DNA from 3 places in the Pseudomonas sp. MWU13-2517 genome. Region 1 is predicted to be linked to each of the others. Evidence: riboswitches for the same ligand, from Rfam matches in the RefSeq annotation. Region 1 holds a riboswitch; each other region holds the start of a gene.

The links. Region 1 has a riboswitch for cobalamin ahead of M5B97_RS17055 (ABC transporter substrate-binding protein). Riboswitches for the same ligand answer to the same signal wherever they lie in the genome.
Region 2: it holds a riboswitch for cobalamin, as region 1 does, so the genes downstream of both, M5B97_RS22595 (CbtB-domain containing protein) here and M5B97_RS17055 (ABC transporter substrate-binding protein) in region 1, are expected to answer to the same signal.
Region 3: it holds a riboswitch for cobalamin, as region 1 does, so the genes downstream of both, cobO (cob(I)yrinic acid a,c-diamide adenosyltransferase) here and M5B97_RS17055 (ABC transporter substrate-binding protein) in region 1, are expected to answer to the same signal.

The regions. Positions count from the first base shown of each region.
Region 1 covers NZ_JALMFA010000011.1:39,162-47,062, forward strand. Annotated here, with positions in the region: gene M5B97_RS17030 (LysR family transcriptional regulator) at 1-823, opposite strand, end outside; gene M5B97_RS17035 (aldehyde dehydrogenase family protein) at 927-2,309, shown strand; gene M5B97_RS17040 (protealysin inhibitor emfourin) at 2,391-2,696, opposite strand; gene M5B97_RS17045 (M4 family metallopeptidase) at 2,711-3,772, opposite strand; gene M5B97_RS17050 (DNA/RNA non-specific endonuclease) at 3,903-4,847, shown strand; cobalamin riboswitch at 4,884-5,079, shown strand; gene M5B97_RS17055 (ABC transporter substrate-binding protein) at 5,195-6,205, shown strand; gene M5B97_RS17060 (iron ABC transporter permease) at 6,202-7,206, shown strand; gene M5B97_RS17065 (ABC transporter ATP-binding protein) at 7,203-7,901, shown strand, end outside.
Region 2 covers NZ_JALMFA010000016.1:129,196-137,096, reverse strand. Annotated here, with positions in the region: gene M5B97_RS22620 (SET domain-containing protein) at 1-204, opposite strand, end outside; gene nfuA (Fe-S biogenesis protein NfuA) at 373-957, shown strand; gene cobM (precorrin-4 C(11)-methyltransferase) at 1,101-1,847, opposite strand; gene M5B97_RS22605 (cobalamin biosynthesis protein) at 1,918-2,310, opposite strand; gene M5B97_RS22600 (CbtA family protein) at 2,307-3,011, opposite strand; gene M5B97_RS22595 (CbtB-domain containing protein) at 3,023-3,211, opposite strand; cobalamin riboswitch at 3,308-3,517, opposite strand; cobalamin riboswitch at 4,355-4,555, shown strand; gene cobW (cobalamin biosynthesis protein CobW) at 4,648-5,709, shown strand; gene cobN (cobaltochelatase subunit CobN) at 5,713-7,901, shown strand, end outside.
Region 3 covers NZ_JALMFA010000005.1:79,698-87,598, reverse strand. Annotated here, with positions in the region: gene M5B97_RS08990 (AI-2E family transporter) at 1-289, shown strand, start outside; gene hda (DnaA regulatory inactivator Hda) at 496-1,200, shown strand; gene M5B97_RS08980 (NlpC/P60 family protein) at 1,414-2,043, shown strand; gene M5B97_RS08975 (C40 family peptidase) at 2,189-2,725, shown strand; cobalamin riboswitch at 2,823-3,071, shown strand; gene cobO (cob(I)yrinic acid a,c-diamide adenosyltransferase) at 3,149-3,760, shown strand; gene M5B97_RS08965 (cobyrinate a,c-diamide synthase) at 3,757-5,076, shown strand; gene bluB (5,6-dimethylbenzimidazole synthase) at 5,073-5,723, shown strand; gene cbiB (adenosylcobinamide-phosphate synthase CbiB) at 5,720-6,628, shown strand; gene cobD (threonine-phosphate decarboxylase CobD) at 6,621-7,610, shown strand; gene M5B97_RS08945 (cobyric acid synthase) at 7,607-7,901, shown strand, end outside.

The DNA of each region.
Region 1 (7,901 bases):
AACTCTGCGACACCGTGCCCCTGCGCCAGATCAACCACGTGTGCAAAATGCGGAAGTTGTCCGCCAATGGCCACACACTCACCGCCGCAGACCCCGGCATGCTTTCCAGCATGCTGCGCGGCATCAATGCCAGGCCGGCCCCGGCGCTCACGCAAGCGAGCATGCCGTGGTAAGACTCGATCTCGAAGATCTTGCCCGGCACCGCGCCATCCTGGGAGAACCAGCGCTCGAAGTGGTGCCGGTAGGAGCAGTTCGAGCGAAACGTGTAGATGCTCTCCCCGTTCACATCCCGCCCCCGGTTGATCGGCGCGTGATGCAGCGGCGCAATCACCACCATCTCCTCCTCGAACACCGGCACGCCTTCCAGCGTGGCGTGCAATACCGGCCCGTCGACAAATGCCGCGGTCAGCCGGCCCGACAACACTCCCTCGATCATCGTGCCCGACGGCCCGGTGCTCAGGTCCAGCTCGACCTTGGTGTGTTTCTGGTTGTACGCCGCCAGCAACGCCGGGATACGCACCGCCGCCGTACTTTCCAGCGATCCGAGGGCAAACGTGCCCTGGGGCTCCTCTCCCGCTACGGTCGCCCGGGCCTCCTGGACCAAGTCGAGAATGCGCCGCGCATAGCCGAGGAAATTCCAACCGGCCGGTGACAGGCGCAAACGGCTTTTCTCACGGATAAACAACTCGACGCCCAGGTCCTGCTCCAGTTGCTTGATGCGCGTGGTCAGGTTCGACGGTACGCGGTGAATCAACTGCGCGGCGGCGCTGATGCTGCCCTGCTCGGCAACAGCCTTGAAGATTTCCAGCTGCACAAGATCCAAATCATTCTCCAAACGTGAACGTATTGCTTAATATTATTCAGTTTCCAGAAAACGTACAGCCCCGTACGCTGAACCCATCCCACTCATTCAGCAGGACGGTGCCATGAACGCCACGACCCACGCCCTCTCGATCAACCCGGCCAATGGCGAGACGGTCGGCAGCTATCCCTACGAAACCGAACAGCAACTGGACGCCGCCCTCGACCGCTCCACCAACGCCTTTCGTACCTGGCGCCGCCACTCGGTCAGCCAGCGTGCCGAGTTGCTGCTGGCACTGGCGGCGGCCTTGCGCGAACAAGCCGAAGCCATGGCGCAAATGATCACCCTGGAAATGGGCAAACCCATCGCCCAGGCCCGTGCTGAAATCGAAAAATGCGCCCAGCTCAGCCAATGGTACGCGGCCCACGGCCCCGCCATGCTCGCCCCGGAACCGACCCTCGTGGACAACGGCAGCGCCCAGATCGAATACCGCCCACTGGGCCCGATCTTCGCCGTGATGCCGTGGAACTTCCCGGTGTGGCAGGTACTGCGTGGCGCCGTACCGACCTTGCTGGCCGGCAACACCTATGTGCTCAAACACGCGCCGAACGTCATGGGCATTGCCTACCTGATCCAGCAAGCGTTGCAGAAAGCCGGCTTCGCCGAAGGCATTTTTGAAGTGGTCAACGTGACGAACGCCGGTGTATCCAAGGCCATCGCCGATCCTCGCATCGCCGCCGTGACCCTCACCGGCAGCGTGCGGGCCGGTATCGCCATCGGCTCCCAGGCAGGTGCGGCACTGAAAAAATGCGTGCTGGAACTGGGCGGCTCCGACCCGTTCATCGTACTCAACGACGCCGACCTCGACGCCGCCGTGCAGGCCGCCGTGATTGGCCGCTTCCAGAACAGCGGCCAAGTCTGCGCCGCCGCCAAGCGCCTGATCATCGAAGAAGGCGTAGTAGAAGCTTTTACTACCAAATTCGTCGAAGCCAGTCGCAAACTGGTGATGGGCGATCCGACCTCGCCCCATACCTACGTCGGCCCGATGGCACGCTTTGACCTGCGCGACGAGTTGTACGGCCAGGTGCAGGCCACCCTGGAAGAAGGCGCGACCCTGCTGTTGGGCGGCAACAAAGTCGCCGGTGCAGGCAACTACTATGAGCCGACCGTATTGGCGAACGTCACCGACCAGATGACCTCATTCAAACAGGAACTGTTCGGCCCCGTGGCCTCGATCATCACCGCCCGCGATGCCGACCACGCGGTGGCTCTGGCCAACGACAGTGAATTCGGCCTGACCGCGAGCATCTTCACCACCGATGCGGCAAAGGCACGCGATATCGCCAATCAGCTGGAAACCGGCGGCATCTTCGTCAACGCGTTCAGCGTCTCCGACCCTCGAGTGGCGTTTGGTGGTGTGAAAAAGAGTGGTTTCGGCCGCGAGTTGTCGCACTTCGGCGTACGGGAATTCTGCAACGCGCAGACGGTATGGCTGGATCGCAAGTAAACCCCGCCAGACACCTTACGACACCTTACCTGTGGCGAGGGAGCTCGCTCCCGTGGGGCTGCGCAGCAGACCTCGATAGCCTCAGCCACGCACATGCCGACGCACGCACTGCACCAGCCCATCCAGCGCCTGGGACTTCACCGGCGCCAGCACGCAGACCGTGTGTTCGCGCTGGCCCTCGGTCACAGTCAGGGTGTAATGCACCTGGCCCGGGTTGCCGGGCGCAGGTGCGGTGTTTTGCGGCAACTGAAAGAAGTCTGAAGCCTCGATCAACTGCCGCAATTCCTGCTGGTCCTGCTCAGGCAACGTGTCCAGTTCCACCGTGCACGGTTTGGCCAGGCCTGGGAAAAAACCAGGCCCGCCGTTTTCCTTGATCGAAATTTGCATGGCCGCTCCTCACATCAGACAGAAATACCGACTGCTTTCCAGCCCTCCTTGACCGCCTTCTGCTCATCCTTGTTCGCGCCGTAGAGGCGGCCCGCGACATCATAAGTAATGCGCGCAAAGCGCAGGAACCCCGAATTAGGCCGCAGCCGCGCATCACGTAGCGCGTCGTACCAGATGCGCCCGGCGCGCTCCCAGGCGAACCCGCCCAGTCTGGTCGCCACCTGATAGAACGCATGGTTGGGAATGCCGGAATTGATATGCACCCCACCATTGTCCTCGTAGGTCTGAACAAAATCATCCATGTGTCCGGGTTGAGGGTCCTTACCCAACAATTTGTCGTCAAAGGCGGTGCCGGGCGCTTTCATCGAGCGCAGTGCAGTGCCTTTGATCTTTTTAGTGAACAGCCCTTTGCCGATCAACCAATCGGCATCTTCGGCCTTTTGTTTCAACGCATATTGCTTGATCAGTGAGCCGAACACGTCCGACAACGACTCATTCAATGTCCCGGATTGATTGAAGTACATCAACTTGGCCTCGTCCTCGGTGACGCCATGGGCCAACTCATGGCCAATCACGTCAAGAGCCACCGTGAACCGGTTGAACAACTGGCCATCCCCATCGCCAAACACCATCTGGGTCGAGTTCCAGAACGCATTGTTGTAGTTCTGGCCAAAGTGAACGGTAGCGTCCAACGCCATGCCGGCATCATCGATGGAGTTGCGGTCGAAGACCTGGTCGAAAAAATCGAAGGTGGCACCCAGGCCATCATAGGCTTCGTCCACCGCCGCATCACCACTCACGGGCTGCCCTTCGCCACGGATCAGCTTTCCTGGCAGGCTGTCGGTGCCCTCGGCGCTGTAGATCGAACGCTGTTTCTCGGCCCCCATGGCCAAGGCCAGGCGTGCCGGCCCTTTGGCGGGCACCGCGACCATGCGCAGCGAGCGGAACGTGCTGTCTTTGGCGCGGGTACGCAGCGCGACATCCCGCTGCGCCTTGTCACCGTTGCGGGCGATCTGGTCGAGCATATAGGGGGGAATCAAGCAAAAAATAGGGTTACGCACAGAGTGATCACACATTGACTGGCTCCTTGTTGGCGTGTGGTGAACGTCCGGGTAGCCGTTTCAGGATAGCTCCCAGGGGTTAACGCGTGTCATCAATTGTCATTAACCTATGTTGCAGTCGTGTTTATCCATGGAGGACTTACCGATGCCCGCACGTAAAGCCAAGATCGACCTTTCGTACCGCCCGCGGCTCGCCGACCTGCGCCCGCTGATCGCACCGAACCCCACGCTACTGGAGGCGCGGGCGGCGACGCCCCGCGTGACCTCCGCCAACGATCTGAAGGACCGGCACGGCTACGCTGAAGATTTTCTCGGCAGCTTCATCGTGCCCTGGCCCACGGTGGTGGAAGCCCTCGCCAGTGACGTACAGACGCTGGAAAGTGGCGACCAGCGGCTGGACTACACGCATTTCTCGATAACGATGTCACGCTCAAAGCGGCTCGCGCTTTATGTCGGGGTCAACATCGACGGCGGCCAGCACGTAGACATTGTTCGCAGCAACGATACTTGGGCCTACGACGGCCGCCTGCCCATCGATGCGCAGGTGGGTGAAGCGCTCTACGCCAATAATGGCCTCGATCGCGGCCACCTGGTCCGTCGACAAGACCCCAATTGGGGTGACGTGACGCAAACCGCCAACCTCGACACCTTTCATTTCACCAATTGCTCGCCGCAGATGAGCGGGTTCAATCAGAAGACCTGGCTGGAACTCGAAGACTACATTCTGGACAACACACAACGCTGGAAGGCCAGGGCCACAGTGTTTACCGGCCCGGTGTATGCCGACGACGACCGTATGTACCGGGGTGTTCAGATCCCCAAGGCCTTCTGGAAAGTGGTCGCCTACCTCAGCGACGACGGCAAGCCCTCAGCCAGCGCCTACATGATCGACCAGACCCGCGAACTGGGTCAGCTCGACCTGGTGTTCGGCCAACTTCGGACCTACCAGCGCAGCGTGGCCCAGATAGAGCGCCTGACCGGCATCCGCTTCGCCAACCTGGCCGACTACGACGGTTTCAGCAACGAAGAGCGCGCTACCGGCACGCGGATCGAAGCGCTGATCCAGGGTCCTGAGGACATTCGTCTCTGAGCGGGCACGCCTTGGGCTATTTCGCCTCGCTCTAATCAACTACCATACCGCGCCGGTTCCCAAACGGGACTAATAGGGAATCCGAAGCGCGGTATACCCGCGTCAATCGGAACTGCCCCCGCAACTGTAGGTGCTGAGCCTGCCCCTTGATGCCACTGGACCTCGTCCGGGAAGGCCGGGGCGTGGCGACGACGCATCAGTCAGGAGACCTGCCGGCCCAAGCTCAATCACTAACCGGCGGGGTGTCCGGGAAGGACATTCTTGCCTGGCGCTTCCACGGCGCTCGAGGGTGTATTTCCGAACCGTGCCTCCCCAGTTCCACGTACGGTTCACTCGGAGATCGCCCCATGCTGCCACGCGTTACCGCCCTGCTCACCGGCATTGGCTTCTGTGCCCTGGCCCACGCCGCGCCCACCCACTACCCGCTGACGGTGGAAAACTGCGGCAGCACCCTCACCTTCCAGCAAGCGCCTGCGCGCAGCGTGACCATCGGCCAGGCCGCCACCGAAATGCTGTATGCCTTGGGCGTGGGCGATAAAGTGGTGGGCACCTCGCTGTGGTTCAACAGCGTACTGGCGCAGTACAAGGCACAGAACGATCGCATTGAGCGCCTGGCCAACAACGAGCCGAGCTTCGAAGCCGTGATCGCCAAACGCCCGCAACTGGTGGCCGCCGAACTGGAATGGGTGGTCGGCCCGCAAGGCGTGGTCGGCACCCGCGAGCAATTCCATGAACTGAAGATCCCCACCTACCTGCTGCCCTCCGACTGCGAAGGCAAGGACAACCTGGTGGGCGCCGACGGTACACGGCTGGAGCCGTTCCGCATCGAGACCATTTATAAGAGCATCAGCCAACTCGCCGAAATCTTCGACGTACAGGCGCGTGGCCAACAGCTGAACGATGAGCTCAAGGCGCGCCTGGCCAAATCCGTCGCCACTGCACAAAGCAAGGCCCTCAAACAGGCCAGCGCCTTGGTGTGGTTCTCCAGCGCCGAGATGGCCAGCGATCCCTACGTGGCCGGTCACAAGGGCGTTCCGCAGTTCATGCTGGAAACCCTGGGCCTTTCCAACGTGGTGCAGTCCGATGAAGAGTGGCCCGCGGTCGGCTGGGAAACCATCGCCAAGGCCAACCCGACCTTCCTGGTGATCGCACGCATGGACCGCCGCCGCTACCCGGCCGACGATCATGAAAAGAAGCTCGCCTTCCTGCGCAGCGACCCAGTGACCCGCAACATGGACGCGGTGAAAAACAACCGCATCATCATTATTGATGCCCTGGCCCTGCAGGCCAGCCTGCGCACGTTCGATGGCCTGGAACAACTGGCCGGAGCCATCGACGGCTACGACCTGCCGAAATGATCCGCACCTTGCTCGCCCTCATCCTGCTCCTGCTCGCGATCCTCGCCGGCGTGGCCATCGGTGAAACCGCCATCGAACCGCAGGTGGTGTTGCAGGTGCTCGCCAACAAACTGTGGGCGGCCGGCTACGTACTGGACCCGATCGATGAAGGCGTGGTGTGGAACTACCGCTTGACCCGCGCCCTGGTCGCTGCCGCCTGTGGTGCGGGGCTGGCGACTTGCGGCGTGATTTTACAGTCCTTGCTGCGTAACCCGTTGGCCGATCCGTACCTGCTGGGCATCAGCGCCGGCGCCTCGACCGGTGCAGTTCTGGTGGCCCTGATCGGCGTGGGCGGTGGCTTGATTTCACTGTCGGCGGGTGCATTTGTCGGCGCCATGGCCGCGTTTGCCCTGGTGATCCTGCTGGCGCGCGCCAGCGGTTCGGCCACCGGTACCGGGCAGATCATCCTCGCGGGCATTGCCGGTTCGCAGCTGTTCAATGCCCTCACTGCCTTCCTGATCACCAAGTCGGCCAGCTCCGAACAGGCCCGGGGCATCCTGTTCTGGCTGCTGGGTAACCTCAGTGGCGTACGTTGGCCCTCGGTATGGCTGGCAGTGCCTGTGGCAATCCTGGGCCTGGCGGTTTGCCTGTGGCATCGCCGCGCACTGGATGCGTTTACCTTCGGCACGGATTCGGCGGCGTCCCTCGGCATCCCGGTGCGTCGCGTGCAGTTTGTACTGGTGGGCTGTGCGGCGCTGGTCACGGCAGTGATGGTGTCGATTGTCGGCTCCATCGGCTTTGTCGGGCTGGTGATTCCCCACGCCGTGCGCTTGTTGCTCGGCACCGGGCACTCGCGCTTGTTGCCGGCCAGTGCGTTGGGTGGCGCGCTGTTTCTGATCGCCGCCGACGTGCTGTCACGGACCTTGATCAAAGGCCAGGTGATCCCGGTGGGCGTGGTCACGGCACTGGTCGGCGCACCGGTGTTTGCGCTGATCCTGATCGGTCGGAGAAATGCGCGATGAGTGTGCTGAGCTGCAAAGACCTGGGCTTCAAGGTGCGTGATGTCGAGTTACTGCACGGCATCCATCTTGACGTTCAGTTGGGCGAAACCCTGGGCATCGTCGGGCCGAACGGCTCCGGCAAATCCACCTTGCTCAAACTGCTTGCCGGTTTGCGCACACCGGCCAGCGGCGAAGTACGCTTGGGCGGTCAACGCCTGAATGAACTGTCGCGCCGCGCCATCGCACAACAGCTGGCAGTGGTGGAGCAACAGGCCGATACCGACGACGCGATCCGCGTGTTCGACGCCGTGGCCCTCGGGCGCACGCCGTGGCTGTCGGCACTGAGCCCATGGTCGGGTGAAGACCACGCCATCGTCAACCAGGCGCTGCACGACGTGGACGCCACTCATCTTGGCCAGCGTGCCTGGCGCAGTCTCTCGGGCGGTGAACGCCAACGCGTGCACATCGCTCGCGCCCTGGCACAGCGCCCGCAGATTCTGTTGCTGGATGAACCCACCAACCACCTGGACATCCAGCATCAACTGAGCATTTTGAAAGGTGTGCAAGCGCTGCCGGTGACCACGCTGATTGCCCTCCATGACCTGAACCAGGCGCTGACCTGTGATCGCCTGGCCGTGCTGGACCGCGGGCGCCTGGTAGCGCTGGGCAAGCCGCTGGACGTGCTGACGCCACAACGCTTGCAAGACACCTTCGGC
Region 2 (7,901 bases), on a different contig from region 1:
GGCCTCCAGCTTTTGCAGGGTGGTAAACGCGGCCTGGCACTGTCGGCCGAGTTCGGAGTCGGGGAGCGGGCGATAATAGAGGCTGGAGGCTGCCGCGCTGGAGGCGGAGCTGGCCAGCGGGGTGACTGCGTCGATCAAGTGGTACAGGGTGTCGAGTCGTGTAGGGCGCTTTCTGCAAAAAGTCGAGGATGATAGTGGGTCCATGGCGGATCTCGGCCGAGTCGGTAAAACCCGATGGTAGGCAGGCGCTGCCGGGCCGGGACGTATATAGATACCTGCTGGTATGTCGGTGACTTTTCCGACAAAAATACTAGGACTTTGTACCGCCTCGATGATTGGCGTAAACTGGCGGCAAGCCTGTGAGGAGTTTCCATGACTGCCATAACCATTACCGACGCCGCCCACGATTACCTGGCTGACCTGCTGTCCAAGCAGAACACCCCAGGTATTGGCATCCGCGTCTTTATCACCCAGCCTGGCACCCAATACGCCGAGACTTGCATCGCCTACTGCAAGCCTGGCGAAGAGAAGCCGGAAGACACTGCCCTGGGGCTGAAAAGCTTCACTGCGTACATTGACGCTTTCAGCGAAGCCTTCCTGGACGACGCCGTGGTTGACTACGCCACCGACCGCATGGGCGGCCAGTTGACCATCAAGGCGCCTAACGCCAAGGTGCCGAACGTCAACGCCGACAGCCCGGTCAACGAACGCATCAACTACTACCTTCAAACCGAGATCAACCCGGGGCTGGCCAGCCACGGCGGTCAGGTCAGCCTGATCGACGTAGTCGACGACGGTATCGCCGTGCTCAAGTTCGGCGGCGGCTGCCAGGGCTGCGGCCAGGCGGACGTGACCCTGCGTGAAGGTATCGAGCGCACGCTGCTTGAACGTATTCCTGAGCTCAAGGGCGTACGCGATGTGACCGACCACACGCAGAAAGAAAACGCCTACTACTGAGTAAGGTGTTCACTGCGAACAAAAAAACGGCGCCCCGTGAGCGCCGTTTTTTATTTTTAAAATTCAATGAGTTGCGACTTATATCTGACAATTAAGATTAAAGTCTGAAGAGCGCTTGCTCCCACCGTTTTGTCGGTATGTGTTTAGGGGCGATAGAGGTGGGCATGGCCTGCGCGGTACAGCGATGACTCGCTGAAACTGTCGTTGGCCAAGACACGGCCTACCACGATCAGTGCCGTGCGTCGGAAGCCCTTGATTGCGACCTTTTCGGCAATGTCCGCCAAAGTCCCCACCGCCCAGTCCTGATCCGGCCACGTGGCCCGGTGCACCACGGCAATCGGGCAGTCGGCGCCATAGTGCGGCAGCAATTGAGCGACGATCTTCTCCAGATGATTGACCCCCAGGTGAATCGCCATGGTCGTGCCGTGACGGGCCAGGCTGTCGAAGTCTTCACCGGCCGGCATGCTGGTTTTATCGGCGTAGCGGGTCAGGATCACACTCTGGGCGATATCCGGCAGGGTCAGTTCGGTTTCCAGCAACGCGGCACAAGCTGCTACGGCAGTCACCCCGGGAATGATCTGGAAGGGAATGCCCAACTCCCGCAAGTGCCGGATCTGCTCACCAATCGCCCCATACAGGCTTGGATCCCCCGAGTGCACCCGCGCCACATCCTGGCCCTTGGCGTGCGCGGTCTTGATCAGGTCAATGATCTGTTCCAGGTGCAACTCGGCACTGTTGACCAGCGTCTGCGCCTGATGACCTTCCAGCACCGCGGCCGGCACCAGCGAGCCCGCGTAGATAATCACCGGGCAACTGCGGATCAGCCGTTGGCCTTTGACGGTGATCAATTCCGGGTCGCCGGGGCCTGCGCCGATGAAGTAGACGGTCATGGGGAGTTCCTGTTGAAAAACGGGCGAGCATGAAAATTGCTCATTATCAAAGACGGCAATTATCGGGATTTCAGCCGGCGCACGCCAATGCGAAGGTGGCATGGGGGGATTTTCTGCGGCTGATCAACAGTCGGGAAGGGGCCTTGGCAAGTTCCTCGGCCAGGGCCAGGGCGGCGCCTTCGGCGATGCCGTAACAGCCGGTATGGGCAAAGGCTAGCTCGGATTTGTGGCTCAGGCGGTCTTCATACATAGCCAGATGCTGTGCACTGAAGCACCGTAAGGGCAGACCCAGCCGCTCGGCCAGCGCCAGTAAGCCCGGCTCATGCTGTTTGTGATCGATACTGGCCAGCGCCGTGACCTGTTGGCGCTCGATACCGCCCTCGGCGAGGGCGGCGTCAAACAGCGCCAGCAGGGCATCGACCTCACAGCCCCGCCGGCAACCCAGGCCGACCACCAAGGTCATGCCGAGTATTGACTGTCGCGATGACGCCGGAACAACCAGGCGCTGATCAGGCCCAGGGCCAGCCAGAACAGCACGTTAGTCAGTTGCGACGCGATTTTGAACTGCGCTTCCAAGGCCTCCGGGGCCAGCATCGAATGCACTTCGGGTTGCGGCGCGCCGATCACATGAGGTACGGCCAGGATCGCCACGCCCAGCACTTTGAGCAGCCAGTTGCGCCCAAACACCAGCAGCGCGATACCGGCCGCCGTGGAGGCGGCGGTGCCGATCCACCAGATCTGGCGCTGGGCCAAATCCGCCGCGGCAGTGCCCGGCAACTCCGGTGGCAAGCCCAGAGTAGGGGCCAATACGAACGTTGCGTAACCGGCCAGGCCCCACAGCAGGCCCTGCGCCGTGCGGGTGGGCGCCCGCAGGGTGTAGAGACCGGCCAGCATCAGCGCGAAACCAACGGCGACCACCAGGTTGCCACCGGTGGTAGACAGCACGCGCTGCCAACCGTCTTCAGGCTCCCAGGCCTCGGCATCGTGAGTGTGGGCGGCGGCGCCGTCAGCATGTGCATGGGGGACTTCGGCAGTCGCTGGGGCCTTTTCAAAAGTCTCTGCCTGCAAAATCAGGGGTGCGACCCAGAAGCTTTGCAGCAAGGTCAGCAGCAAGGCGGCCAGCAACCCGGTGAACCCTGCGGTTTGCGCAATACGCTTGATCATGTCGGCAGGTCTCAGTGGCACGGGAAAGCGGCGCTGTGGCGGGTATCGTGCGCAGCGTTATGCACCGCTTCGATATGCGAGAAACCGGCGAAATAAACCAGGCACGCGCCAAGAATCGACGCACCGATGGCGGCGGTCAGGCGTTGGCTCAAGGTAGAAGTGCCGCTGGCGGCGGACGAAGTACTGCTGATGATCGACATGGCGCGTCCCTTTGGGGTGTCAGGGTGAAACGAGCGCATGCAAACCCCGCGAGCCAGGCACGCAGGGTTCCGAACAGCGCCCGCCCACCGCGGGTTTGTTATCTGATTTTTTCGGGCCGGTCTCCGGGCTTGCGAGGGGCGCTCTCGAGAGAGTCCTGAAAGCGTCGCCTTCCCATGCATTCGCACAGTGGCTGTGACACTTCGCTCGCTTACCGTTGCGGGGGCAGCACCGGACTGGTCATATCGCTATGACGCACCGGTTTCCCGTTTCACCCTTTGCAGGGCACCCGAAACAAGGTGTGTAGGAGAGCATGAGGGGGTTGGGGGAGTCAATTGGGGGAGTCAATTGGGGGGTGGGCATATCCGTTGTTTGGGTGATGGCGGGTATTGGTTCCGCCCTTACGGCGGCTCACTTTTGAAAAGCGCAAAAGTAAGCAAAACGCTCTTGCCCCAACACTCGGCACCTCGCTCACGCTCGGTGTGCCCGTAATCCGATATTGATTTGGGGGGCCGCCGCCACGCGCCATCCATGGCGCGGGGCGGCTAAACCGGCATCCCTGCCGGTTTACCCCCCAAATCAATATCGAATTCCGGCCAGCGTGTTTAACGGGGCGCCTAGATCAAAATCAAGATCAAAAACCAAAGCACGGCGGCCTGACAGCCGGCCTGAGTGGTTGGATCAAAAGCAGATACGCGTAGAAGCTGGCTTGCCGGCGATGCAGAAGCCTCGGTACATCAGGCACACCCAGCCGATGTCATCGCAGGCAAGCCAGTTCCTACAGCCTGATCGAGGTCGACATAAAAACTCGGTCGGCTGTCAGGCCGCCGCGTTTGCGTTTGATCTTAGGCGCCCCGTTAAACACGCTGGCCGAACGCAGGCTTGAATCCGTGGGTAACCCGGCAGGACGCCGGGTTAGCCGCCTCGCGCCATGGATGGCGCGTGGCGGCGGCCCACGGATTCAAGCCGGAGTGAGGGCATGCCGAGCCTAGGCGAGGCACCGAGTGTTGGGGCAAGAGCGTTTTGCTTACTTTTGCGCTCTTCAAAAGTGAGCCGCTGTAAAAGCGGAACCAATAGCAGCCGTTACCAAAGAAACGGATATGTACACTAACCCAACCCATCATTGACCATCCCCCAAGCACTGCGTAGCCTTGCACCCTCGAGGTTCTTCGGCCTAGGCCGAAGCTAAGAAGGGAACGCGGTTCAAGCCGCGGCTGCCCCCGCAACTGTAAAGGGTTCGACTGACTGCCACGCCACTGCCGAAAACGCGGGAAGGCGCAGCCAGCGCCGGTCGCAAGACCCGCAAGCCCCAAGCCAGGAGACCTGCCTCGTAACCGATTTTCCAATTCAACCGGGCGGGGTGATCCGGTGACGAAATCCGCTGCTGCGCACCGCCGCAGGGCCTGTCGTCCCGTCTGCCCGCCCCAAAGGGCATCCGATGAAAACACTGGCCAAACTCCCCGTCACCATCGTTACCGGCTTTCTCGGCTCGGGCAAAACCACCTTGCTGCGCCACATGCTCGACAACGCCCAGGGCCGCCGTATCGCCGTGATCGTCAACGAGTTCGGTGAACTGGGTATCGACGGCGAAATCCTCAAGCAGTGCTCCATCGGTTGCACCGAGGAAGAGGCCAGCGGCCGCGTGTACGAACTGGCCAACGGCTGCCTGTGCTGCACCGTGCAGGAAGAGTTCTTCCCGGTGATGCGCGAGTTGGTGGCCCGTCGCGGCGACCTTGACCATATCCTGATCGAAACCTCCGGCCTGGCCCTGCCAAAACCTTTGGTGCAAGCCTTCCAGTGGCCGGAAATCCGCAGCGCCTGCACCGTTGACGCCGTGATCACCGTGGTCGACAGCCCAGCCGTGGCCGCAGGCACCTTCGCCGCCTTCCCGGACCAAGTGGACGCGCAGCGCAAACTCGACCCGAACCTGGACCACGAATCGCCGCTGCACGAGCTGTTCGCCGATCAATTGGCCAGTGCGGACCTGGTGATCCTCAACAAGACCGACCTGATCAACCCCGAAGACCTGGCCCGTGTGCGCCTGGAAGTGGCCGAGGAACTGCCGCCGGCGGTGAAAATCATCGAAGCCAGCAGCGGTCGTCTGCCCCTGGACGTGCTGATTGGCCTGGGCGCCGGCTCCGAAGAACATATCGACGCTCGTCACAGCCATCACGATCACCACCACGACGGCGAAGATGATCACGATCACGATGCCTTTGACTCCATCTCCATCGACCTGCCGCAAACCGACGAAGCCCTGCTGCTTGATGCCCTGACGCAGTTGGTGGTGCAACACGGCATCCTGCGCGTCAAGGGTTTCGCCGCGATTGCGAACAAACCGATGCGCCTGTTGATCCAGGGCGTGGGCACGCGCTTTGACAAACACTTCGACCGTGCCTGGGGCCTGGATGAGGCACGCACCACGCGTCTGGTGCTGATCGGTCAGGAACTGGATGCGGCAGGCCTTGAAGCGCAACTGCGCGCCGCGCTCAGCGTCTGACCCATGCACCTGCTCAGGACCCAGCCCGGTGGTTTCGTCTCGGACGACAATATCGCCGACCTTGGGCAAACCCCCGCTGAACTGGTGATCCTCTGCAGCGGCGACTCCAGCCTGGCGCTGCTGGCCGAAGCGGCGCAGCAGTTGCCCGAGGATTACCCCAGCCTGCGCCTGGCCAATCCGATGCAGGTGCAGAATCACGCTTCGGTCGACCTGTACGTCGATGAGGTGCTGCGCCACGCCAAGGTCATCCTGATTTCGCTGCACGGTGGTATCGCTTATTGGCGCTATGGCATCGAGCGGCTGGTGGAGTTGGCAGAGCGCGGCGTGCAGTTGATCCTGGTGCCGGGGGATGATCGCCCCGACCCGGAGCTCAGTAGCCTGAGCACCGTCGAAGCGGGCGACCGCGACCGCCTCTGGCACTTCCTGCGCCAGGGCGGACTGGGCAATGCCCTGGATTTCTATCGCTGCCTGGCCAGTGCTTACCTGGGCCGCGATTACGCCTGGGCCGAACCGCAAACCCTGCCGCGCACGGCGATTTATCATCCCCATAAAGCCAATGCCCGTCTCAACGACTGGCAGCGCGAGTGGAACCCTGAGTTCCCGGTGGCGGCGGTGCTGTTCTACCGTTCCCATCTGCAAGCGGCCAATACCGGCTTTATCGACGTGTTCTGCCAGCGCTTGCAGGCGGCGGGGCTTAATCCGTTGCCGATGGCGGTGGCCAGTCTGAAAGAGCCCGGCTGCCTGGCGGTGGTCGAGGACTGGCTGGATGAGGTCAATGCCGCGGTCATCCTGAACACCACCGGCTTTGCCCAGTCCAGCCCCGAAGCGCCACACCTGCGCCCGTTTCGCCGCAATATCCCGGTGATCCAGGCGATCTGCGCCCAGGACAACCAACCCGGCTGGGAGGCCAGCGAGCAGGGGCTCGGCCCACGTGACCTGGCGATGCACATTGCCTTGCCGGAGCTGGACGGGCGCATCATCAGCCGGCCTGTCAGCTTCAAGGATTTGGCGTGGCGCAGCGAGCGCAGCCAGTCGGACGTGGTGTGCTACCGCGCAGCCCCGGAGCGTATGGACTTTGTCGCCGAACTGGCACGGCGCTGGGTTGAACTGGCGCGGGTGCCGAATGCGCAGAAACGGATTGCGCTGGTGCTCGCCAACTACCCGACCCGCGACGGGCGTATCGGCAACGGCGTGGGCCTGGATACGCCGGCGGCGGCGCTGAATATCCTGCGTGCGCTGCAAGCGCAAGGCTACCCACTGCCGCAGGCCTTGCCGGGCAGTGGCACCGCGCTGATCCACGAACTGCTGGGCGGCGTCACGAATGACCTGGACAGCCTCGACCTGCGCCCTTGCCACCAAAGCCTGGGCCTGGACGACTACGCGGTGATGTTCAACCGCTTGCCCGAAGCCAACCGCCAGGCCGTGCTGGAACGTTGGGGGGCGCCCACTAACGACCCGATGTGCCGCGACGGCCGCATGATGATCGCCGGCCTGCGCCTGGGCCTGACCTTCGTCGGTATCCAGCCCGCGCGGGGTTACCAGGTAGACCCCAGCGCGGTGTATCACGACCCCGACCTGGTGCCGCCCCACGGCTATCTCGCGTTTTACTTCTGGCTGCGCCACACCTATGGCGCCCACGGCGTGATCCATGTGGGCAAGCATGGCAACCTCGAATGGCTGCCGGGCAAGGGCGTGGGCCTGTCGGAAAACTGCTGGCCCGATGCATTGCTGGGGCCGCTGCCGAATATCTACCCGTTTATCGTCAATGACCCGGGCGAAGGCGCCCAAGCCAAGCGGCGCACCCAGGCGGTGATCATCGATCACTTGATGCCGCCGCTGACCCGCGCCGAAACCTATGGCCCGTTGCGTGACCTTGAATTGTTGGCGGATGAGTACTACGAGGCGCAGTTGCTTGACCCGCGCCGCGCACTTGAACTGCAAAAAGACATTCTCAAGTTGGTGCGCGAAACCCGTATCGACCAGGAACTGGAGTTGGGCAGCGATGTGGACGCGGCGGTCTGGCTGCCGCGCCTGGACACTTATCTGTGCGACTTGAAGGAGTCGCAGATCCGTGACGGCCTGCATATCTTTGGCGAGTCTCCCGAGGGCCGCTTGCGCATCGATACCTTGCTGGCGTTGTTGCGCATCCCGCGCGGCGACGGCCGTGGCCCGCAATCGAGCCTGCTACGGGT
Region 3 (7,901 bases), on a different contig from region 1:
GTTCCAGTTTGGCGGCGACCTGTACCCGATGCTGGGGATTGTCGCCGTGTTCATGGTAGGCCAGGCTCTGGAGGGCATGGTGTTGACCCCGTTGCTGGTGGGCGACCGGATTGGCCTGCACCCGGTGGCGGTCATCTTTGCGATCCTGGCGGGCGGTGAGTTGTTCGGCTTTACCGGTATCCTGCTGGCATTGCCGGTGGCGGCGGTGATCATGGTGCTGGTGCGTCATGTGCACGATCTGTACAAGGATTCCGATGTGTACACGGGGGTTGAAGATCCTGAGCTGTAACCTCTGCGTAAACAAACCCGGCCTTGGCCGGGTTTGTTTTTTCTAGGAGGCGGTGTGTCAAACAATTTGCGCAAATCGCCGCGGGTTAACGCAAACCTTTGATTTTGCTTGTGGTCTGCTGCATTGTGCGCTTGGCGTCACGGGTATAAACTTTGCAAACTTTACACAGAGGCCACTAACGGTTCGTTTGGAGCCGTTCAGTCAGCATGAAACCGATTCAGCTGCCCCTAGGTGTGCGTCTGCGTGATGACGCCACCTTTATCAACTACTACCCAGGCGCCAATGCCGCTGCACTCGGCTATGTCGAGCGGCTTTGCGAAGCCGACGCCGGGTGGACGGAAAGCCTGATCTATCTGTGGGGCAAGCACGGTGTGGGGCGTACTCACCTGTTGCAGGCCGCGTGTTTGCGTTTCGAGCAGATGGGGGAACCGGCGGTGTACCTGCCGTTGGCTGAGTTGATGGACCGCGGTATCGGGATCTTCGACCATCTTGAGCAGTACGAACTGGTGTGCCTGGATGATCTGCAAGCGATCGCCGGCAAGGCGGAGTGGGAAGAAGCGCTGTTTCACCTGTTCAACCGCTTGCGCGACAGTGGTCGGCGCTTGTTGATTGCCGCCTCTACGTCGCCGCGTGAACTGCCGGTGAAGCTGGCCGACCTTAAATCACGCCTGACCCTGGCGCTGATCTTCCAGATGCGCCCGTTGTCCGACGAAGACAAGCTGCGTGCCCTGCAACTGCGTGCATCCCGTCGCGGCCTGCACCTCACCGACGAAGTCGGGCACTTTATCCTTACCCGTGGCACCCGCAGCATGAGCGCGTTGTTCGATTTGCTCGAACAGCTCGATCAGGCCTCTTTGCAAGCCCAGCGCAAGCTGACCATCCCTTTCCTCAAGGAAACCCTCGGCTGGTAGCCAGCCCAGTCATTTCAGGGCTTTCGGCATATTTCAGGCGCCAGAAAACCTGCGTTTGGGCTGGTTTTGCCACGCAAAAGGCGGGTACAGGGTGTTAAGGGCTTAGATGTCGGGGTCAAAACGATAAGTCACATAGACCGCGATTGAATTTGCAAATCGATGTGATAGAAGGCATAGTCTCGACTTCTTTACATATCAGCCACGGTCGTGCCCATGCTAAATCGCTTCGCACCCCTCGTGCCTCTCGCACTTGTTACCCTGTTGTTTGGTTGCGCCTCCCACCCTCAACAAGTGGCTGAGCAGCACAAGACCCAACAGCAGTCCCAGGCAAAATTCGTCGCTTCCCAGTCTTCGACTGTCTATGAAGAAGAAGTGGCAACCGAGAAAGAACTTGCCAACTTCGACGGCAACAAGCCTTATCAGCTTCCAGTTCTGGCCGACAGCATTCTTGAACGCGGCATGTCCCTGATCGGTACCCGTTACCGTTTCGGCGGTACCTCTGAAGCCGGTTTCGACTGCAGCGGCTTTATCGGCTACCTGTTTCGTGAAGAGGCTGGCATGAATCTGCCACGCTCGACGCGCGAAATGATCAACGTGAATGCACCGTTGGTCGCACGCAACAACCTCAAGCCGGGTGATCTGCTTTTCTTCAGTACGGCGGGTCGTGGTCGTGTCAGTCACGCCGGTATCTACTTGGGCGATAACCAGTTTATTCACTCCAGCAGCCGCCGCAGTGGCGGTGTCCGCGTCGACAGCCTGGGTGATAGCTACTGGAGCAAAACCTTCATCGAAGCCAAGCGCGCCCTCGCCATGGCCCCGACTACGGTTACCGCTAGCAAGTAAAGTTAAAGTGATACTTGAAGTTTGACGTGTAAGCGCTAGAATCCCTGGATATTGTTGGAATCCGTTCGCGCGAGCTTTGCTTGCGCGTTCTGGTTTTCAGCGTTCGGCAGCGAAAAGCCGCATCCAGACCAGGATTGTTCTGCCCATGTCGACCTCAGCCCGCCTCATTCTGCTTGTTTGTGCCGCGCTCCTCAGTGCCTGCGCAAGCCGCCCGCCACCCGCTCCAGTGGCCGTCAAGCCCAAGCCGGTGTTCAATTACTCCACGCAGAGTTTCTCGCCTGCTGCCGAAGATGTGCTCTTCCGTGCGCTGGGCCTGGTTGGCACGCCTTATCGTTGGGGTGGCAACACGCCGGATTCCGGGTTTGATTGCAGTGGCCTGATCGGTTTTGTCTACCGTGATGCGGCGGGCATCTCGTTGCCACGCACGACCCGTGAATTGATCGTTATGCGTGCCCAGAACGTCAGTGAGGAAAACCTGCAAACCGGTGACCTGCTGTTTTTCGCCACGGGTGGTGGTTCGCAGGTCAGCCATGCTGGGATCTACGTAGGTGAGGGCCGCTTTGTGCACGCACCGCAGACTGGCGGCACGGTAAAACTGGATACGTTGTCCAAAGCGTATTGGCAGAATGCTTATTTGACTGCCAAGCGCGTGCTGCCAGCAAACCTGGCTCGTAATCCATAAAACACAACCCAAAGCTGCAACAAGCGGGTGCAATGCCCGCTTGCAGCTTTGGGTTGTCTGGCCAGCTTTAATTGACGCTCCACCCCCAACCCACTAACCTTCGCGGCTTGTTCCAGGTGCTCTGTGACCCGTGGGTCGACAGAGTGAAACAGGGAAGCCGGTGAGTGAGCGCACTTGTACACAGTGTTGCCGCGATTCCGGCGCTGCCCCCGCAACGGTAAATGAGTCAAGACGCTGCCTTTTGCCACTGTATCGCCGTGCGATATGGGAAGGCGCAACGTCGGCCTGTTCTTTTGTAGAGCGCCACTCATGAGCCCGGAGACCGGCCTGAAGCATCCAACAGCATCACGGTGGGCGATGCTTGGCTGTCTGTTTTTTTCTTTTCTGCCCGCCGTTTTTGTTCAGCCCCAACGGAGAGCTGCCATGACTGATTCCCCTGATCGCGACGAGCGCCACTTGGCGCGCATGCTGCGCAAAAAAGCCGTGATCGATGAGCGCATTGCCAATTCCCCCAACGAATGCGGATTGCTGCTGGTACTGACCGGCAACGGCAAAGGCAAGAGCAGTTCGGCGTTCGGCATGCTCGCTCGCGCCATGGGCCATGGCATGCAATGCGGCGTGGTGCAGTTCATCAAGGGACGTAACAGCACCGGCGAAGAATTGTTCTTCCGCCGCTTCCCCGAGCAAGTGCGTTTCCATGTGATGGGCGAAGGCTTTACCTGGGAAACCCAGGACCGTCAGCGCGACATCGCCGCTGCCGAGGCTGCCTGGGCGGTTTCCCGAGCATTGTTGCAAGACCCGACTATTGGCCTGGTGGTGCTGGATGAGTTGAACATCGCCCTCAAGCACGGCTACCTCGACCTGGATCAGGTATTGAGCGACCTGCAAGCCCGCCCGCCGATGCAGCATGTGGTGGTCACGGGGCGTGGCGCCAAGCCCGAACTGATCGAAATGGGTGACACCGTGACCGAAATGGGCATGCTCAAGCACGCGTTCCAGGCCGGTATCAAGGCACAGAAGGGCGTCGAGCTTTGAATCAGCCCCGTCATTGCCCGGCCGTATTGATCGCTGCACCGGCGTCCGGCCAGGGCAAAACCACCGTCACCGCCGCGCTCGCCCGTTTGCATCGTAACCTGGGGCGCAAGGTGCGCGTGTTCAAATGCGGGCCGGACTTTCTCGATCCGATGATCCACGAGCGTGCCAGCGGTGCGCCGGTGTATCAATTGGACATGTGGATGGTCGGCGAGCAGGAAAGCCGTCGCTTGCTGTGGGAAGCAGCGGGGGAGGCCGATCTGATCCTGATCGAAGGCGTGATGGGCCTGTTCGACGGCACCCCATCCAGCGCCGACCTGGCCCGACACTTCGGCGTGCCAGTCCTTGGGGTGATCGACGGCACCGCGATGGCCCAGACCTTCGGCGCGCTGGCCCTGGGCCTGGCGCGCTATCAGCCGGACTTGCCGTTCGCCGGCGTGCTGGCCAACCGCGTTGGCACGCTGCGCCATGCGCAACTGCTCGAAGGGAGTCTCACTGAAGGCCTGCGCTGGTACGGCGCACTGTCCCGGGAAACCGGGATCGAACTGCCAAGCCGTCACTTGGGTCTGGTCCAGGCCAGTGAATTGAATGACCTCGACGTACGCCTGGATGCCGCCGCCCAAGCCCTGGGCAGCAGTTGCGAGGTGGCTTTGCCGCCGCCGGTGACCTTTGCCGCCCCTGAGGTGGTCAAGGCCGAGCCGTTGCTTGCTGGCGTGCGTATTGCCGTGGCCCGCGACGAAGCGTTCGCTTTCACCTACGGTGCCAGCCTTGACGTGTTGCGGGCGATGGGCGCCGAACTACGCTTCTTTTCGCCGATTCACGATCGTCAATTGCCTGAGGCCGACAGCCTCTACCTGCCTGGCGGTTATCCGGAACTGCACCACCAGGCGCTGTCGGAAAATACGCCGATGCTTGACGCCATCCGCGCCCATCACGCCGCCGGCAAACCCTTGCTCGCCGAATGCGGCGGCATGCTCTACCTGCTTGACTCGCTCACTGACGTCGAGGGTGCGCGAGCGGAGCTGGTCGGTCTGCTGCAGGGTGACGCGGTGATGCAAAAGAAACTGGCGGCCCTGGCCCTGCAAAGTGTCGAGTTGCCGGAAGGGGTATTGCGCGGTCACACCTATCACCATTCCCTGACCAGCACTGAGTGGCAACCGATCGCCCGCGGCTTGAGCCCCAACGGCGGACGCGGTGCCGAAGCCGTTTATCGGCAAGGGCGGATGACCGCTTCCTACGTACACTTCTACTTTCCGTCCAACCCCCAAGCCGTTGCCGCGCTGTTTGCGCCCGATGTCGAGGTCGCAACAACACCATGAGTGACAACGCTTTCCCCCAGGCCGATCGTGACGCGGTGTACCGCGCTATCGCCGAGCGCCGCGACATGCGTCACTTCAGCGGCGGCACGGTTGCCCCTGAGCTGTTGCACCGTTTACTCCAGGCCGCGCACCAGGCGCCCAGTGTCGGCTTGATGCAACCCTGGCGGTTTATCCGTATCAGCGACCGCTCACTGCGTGGGCAGATTCAACAGCTGGTGGAGGAGGAGCGCGTGCGCACCGCCGAAGCCTTGGGTGAGCGCTCCGACGACTTCATGAAGCTCAAGGTCGAAGGTGTCCACGACTGTGCCGAAGTCTTGGTGGCGGCGTTGATGGACGACCGCGAGCGCCATATTTTTGGGCGTCGCACCTTGCCGGAAATGGACATGGCGTCGTTGTCCTGCGCGATCCAGAATCTGTGGCTGGCAGCCCGCGCCGAAGGGCTGGGCATGGGTTGGGTCTCGCTGTTCGAGCCCCAGGCCCTCGCCGACCTGCTGGGTCTGCCGTCCGGGGCGAAACCCTTGGCGGTGCTGTGCCTGGGACCGGTGGCCGAGTTCTATCCGGCGCCGATGTTGCAGCTCGAAGGCTGGACCGAACCACGGCCGCTGAGTGACATGTTGTATGAGAATGTGTGGGGAGTGAGTCAATGAGTGTGGCCTTGCTGTGTGTCGCCGCAGTGGCGCTGGATGCGTTACTGGGTGAGCCCAGGCGTTGGCATCCGCTGGTGGCGTTCGGCAATTTCGCCGGGCGTATCGAGCAGCGTTTCAATACCGGTGGTCGCGGCTGGCGCAGCCATGGCGTGACTGCGTGGTGTATCGCAGTGGTGCCGCTGACCGTGTTGGCCACAGCGTTGTCCTGGGCGCCTTACGTGGGTTGGGTCCTGGAAATTCTGGCGCTGTACTGCGCGCTCGGCATGCGCAGCCTTGGCGAGCACGTAATTCCGGTAGCCCAGGCGTTGCGCAGTGATGACCTGGAGCTCGCGCGTCAACGTGTGAGTTACCTAGTGAGTCGTCAGACCAGTGAACTGGACCACACCGAAGTCGCCCGCGCCGCCACTGAATCGGTGCTGGAGAACGGCAGCGATGCGGTGTTCGCCGCGCTGTTCTGGTTCGTGGTGGCCGGCGTGCCGGGCGTGGTGCTCTACCGTTTGAGCAATACCCTGGATGCCATGTGGGGCTATCGCAATGAACGCTTCGAGCGCTTCGGCTGGGCGGCGGCCAAGATCGACGATGTACTCAACTATATTCCTGCACGCCTGGTGGCGTTGACTTACGCCGTGCTCGGCAAAACCCGCCTGGCGCTCAAATGCTGGCGCACCCAGGGCCCAACCTGGGACAGCCCCAACGCAGGGCCCGTGATGGCGGCCGGTGCGGGCGCACTGGGTGTTGAGCTGGGCGGCGCAGCGATCTATCACGGTGAACTGCACCAGCGGCCGCCGTTGGGTGAAGGCCCGGCGGCCGACGCCGATTCCATCGAGCGTGGCTGGCAACTGGTGCAGCGCGGCGTATGGTTGTGGCTGCTGATTCTCTGCGCGGGGGCGCAATTCTATGCTTGAGCACGGTGGCCGGCTGCGTAAGGCAGTGATTCAGTACGGGATTGCCGAAGCCGATTGGCTCGACCTGTCCAGTGGCCTGGCGCCCTGGCCATGGCCGATCCCGGAGATCCCGATGCGCGCCTGGGCGCGTTTGCCGGAAACCGATGATGGCCTGGAAGCGGCGGCCAGTGAGTACTACGGCACCCCTCATGTACTGCCGGTGCCGGGTTCCCAGGCGGCGATCCAATTGCTGCCGCGGCTGCGTCGCACGGGCAAGGTCGGCGTGCTGTCGCCGTGCTACGCCGAACACGCCGAAGCCTGGCGTCGCGCCGGTTATGTGGTGCGTGAAGTGCAGGAGCAGGAAGTCGATTTTTTCCTGGATGGGCTCGACGTACTGGTGGTGGTCAATCCGAACAATCCCACCGGCCTGAGCCTGCCTGCGCAGCGCCTGCTGGATTGGCACTCACGCCTGGCTCAACGTGGCGGTTGGCTGGTGGTGGACGAAGCCTTCATGGACGTCACCCCGCACCTGAGCCTGGCGGGCCAGTCCCATCAGGTCGGCCTGATTGTGTTGCGCTCGTTCGGCAAGTTCTTTGGCCTGGCCGGTGTGCGCCTGGGCTTTGTGCTGGCCGAGCGCAAGTTGCTCAGGTTGTTGGCCGAACAGCTCGGCCCCTGGACGGTCAGCGGGCCGACACGGGTGCTGGGCCAAGTGTGCCTGCGTGATAGTGCCGGGCACGCGCGCCAGCGCCAGCGTTGCCTCGATGCCGGCCAACGTTTGTATGAGCTGCTTGACCGTCATGGTTTTCAACCCCACGGCGGTTGCGCGCTGTTCCAGTGGTTGATCACGCCGCACGCCGAACGCATGCATGCGTTCATGGCTCAACGCGGCATCCTGCTGCGCCTGTTTGTCCACGACAGCAGCCTGCGTTTCGGCTTGCCCGACACTCAAGCGGACTGGCTGCGGCTCGATGAGGCGCTCGCGGCCTACAAGGAAGCTTCATGAGTACGCTGATGGTGCAAGGCACCACCTCCGACGCCGGTAAAAGTACCCTGGTGACTGCGCTGTGTCGGTGGCTGGTACGCCAGGGTGTGGCGGTCGCGCCATTCAAGCCCCAGAACATGGCGCTCAACAGCGCGGTCACCGCCGAAGGCGGCGAGATCGGTCGCGCCCAGGCCGTACAGGCCCAGGCCGCCCGCCTGGCGCCGCACACGGACATGAACCCGGTGCTGCTCAAACCCAATAGCGACACCGGGTCCCAGGTGATCATCCATGGCCGCGCCGTGACCAGCATGA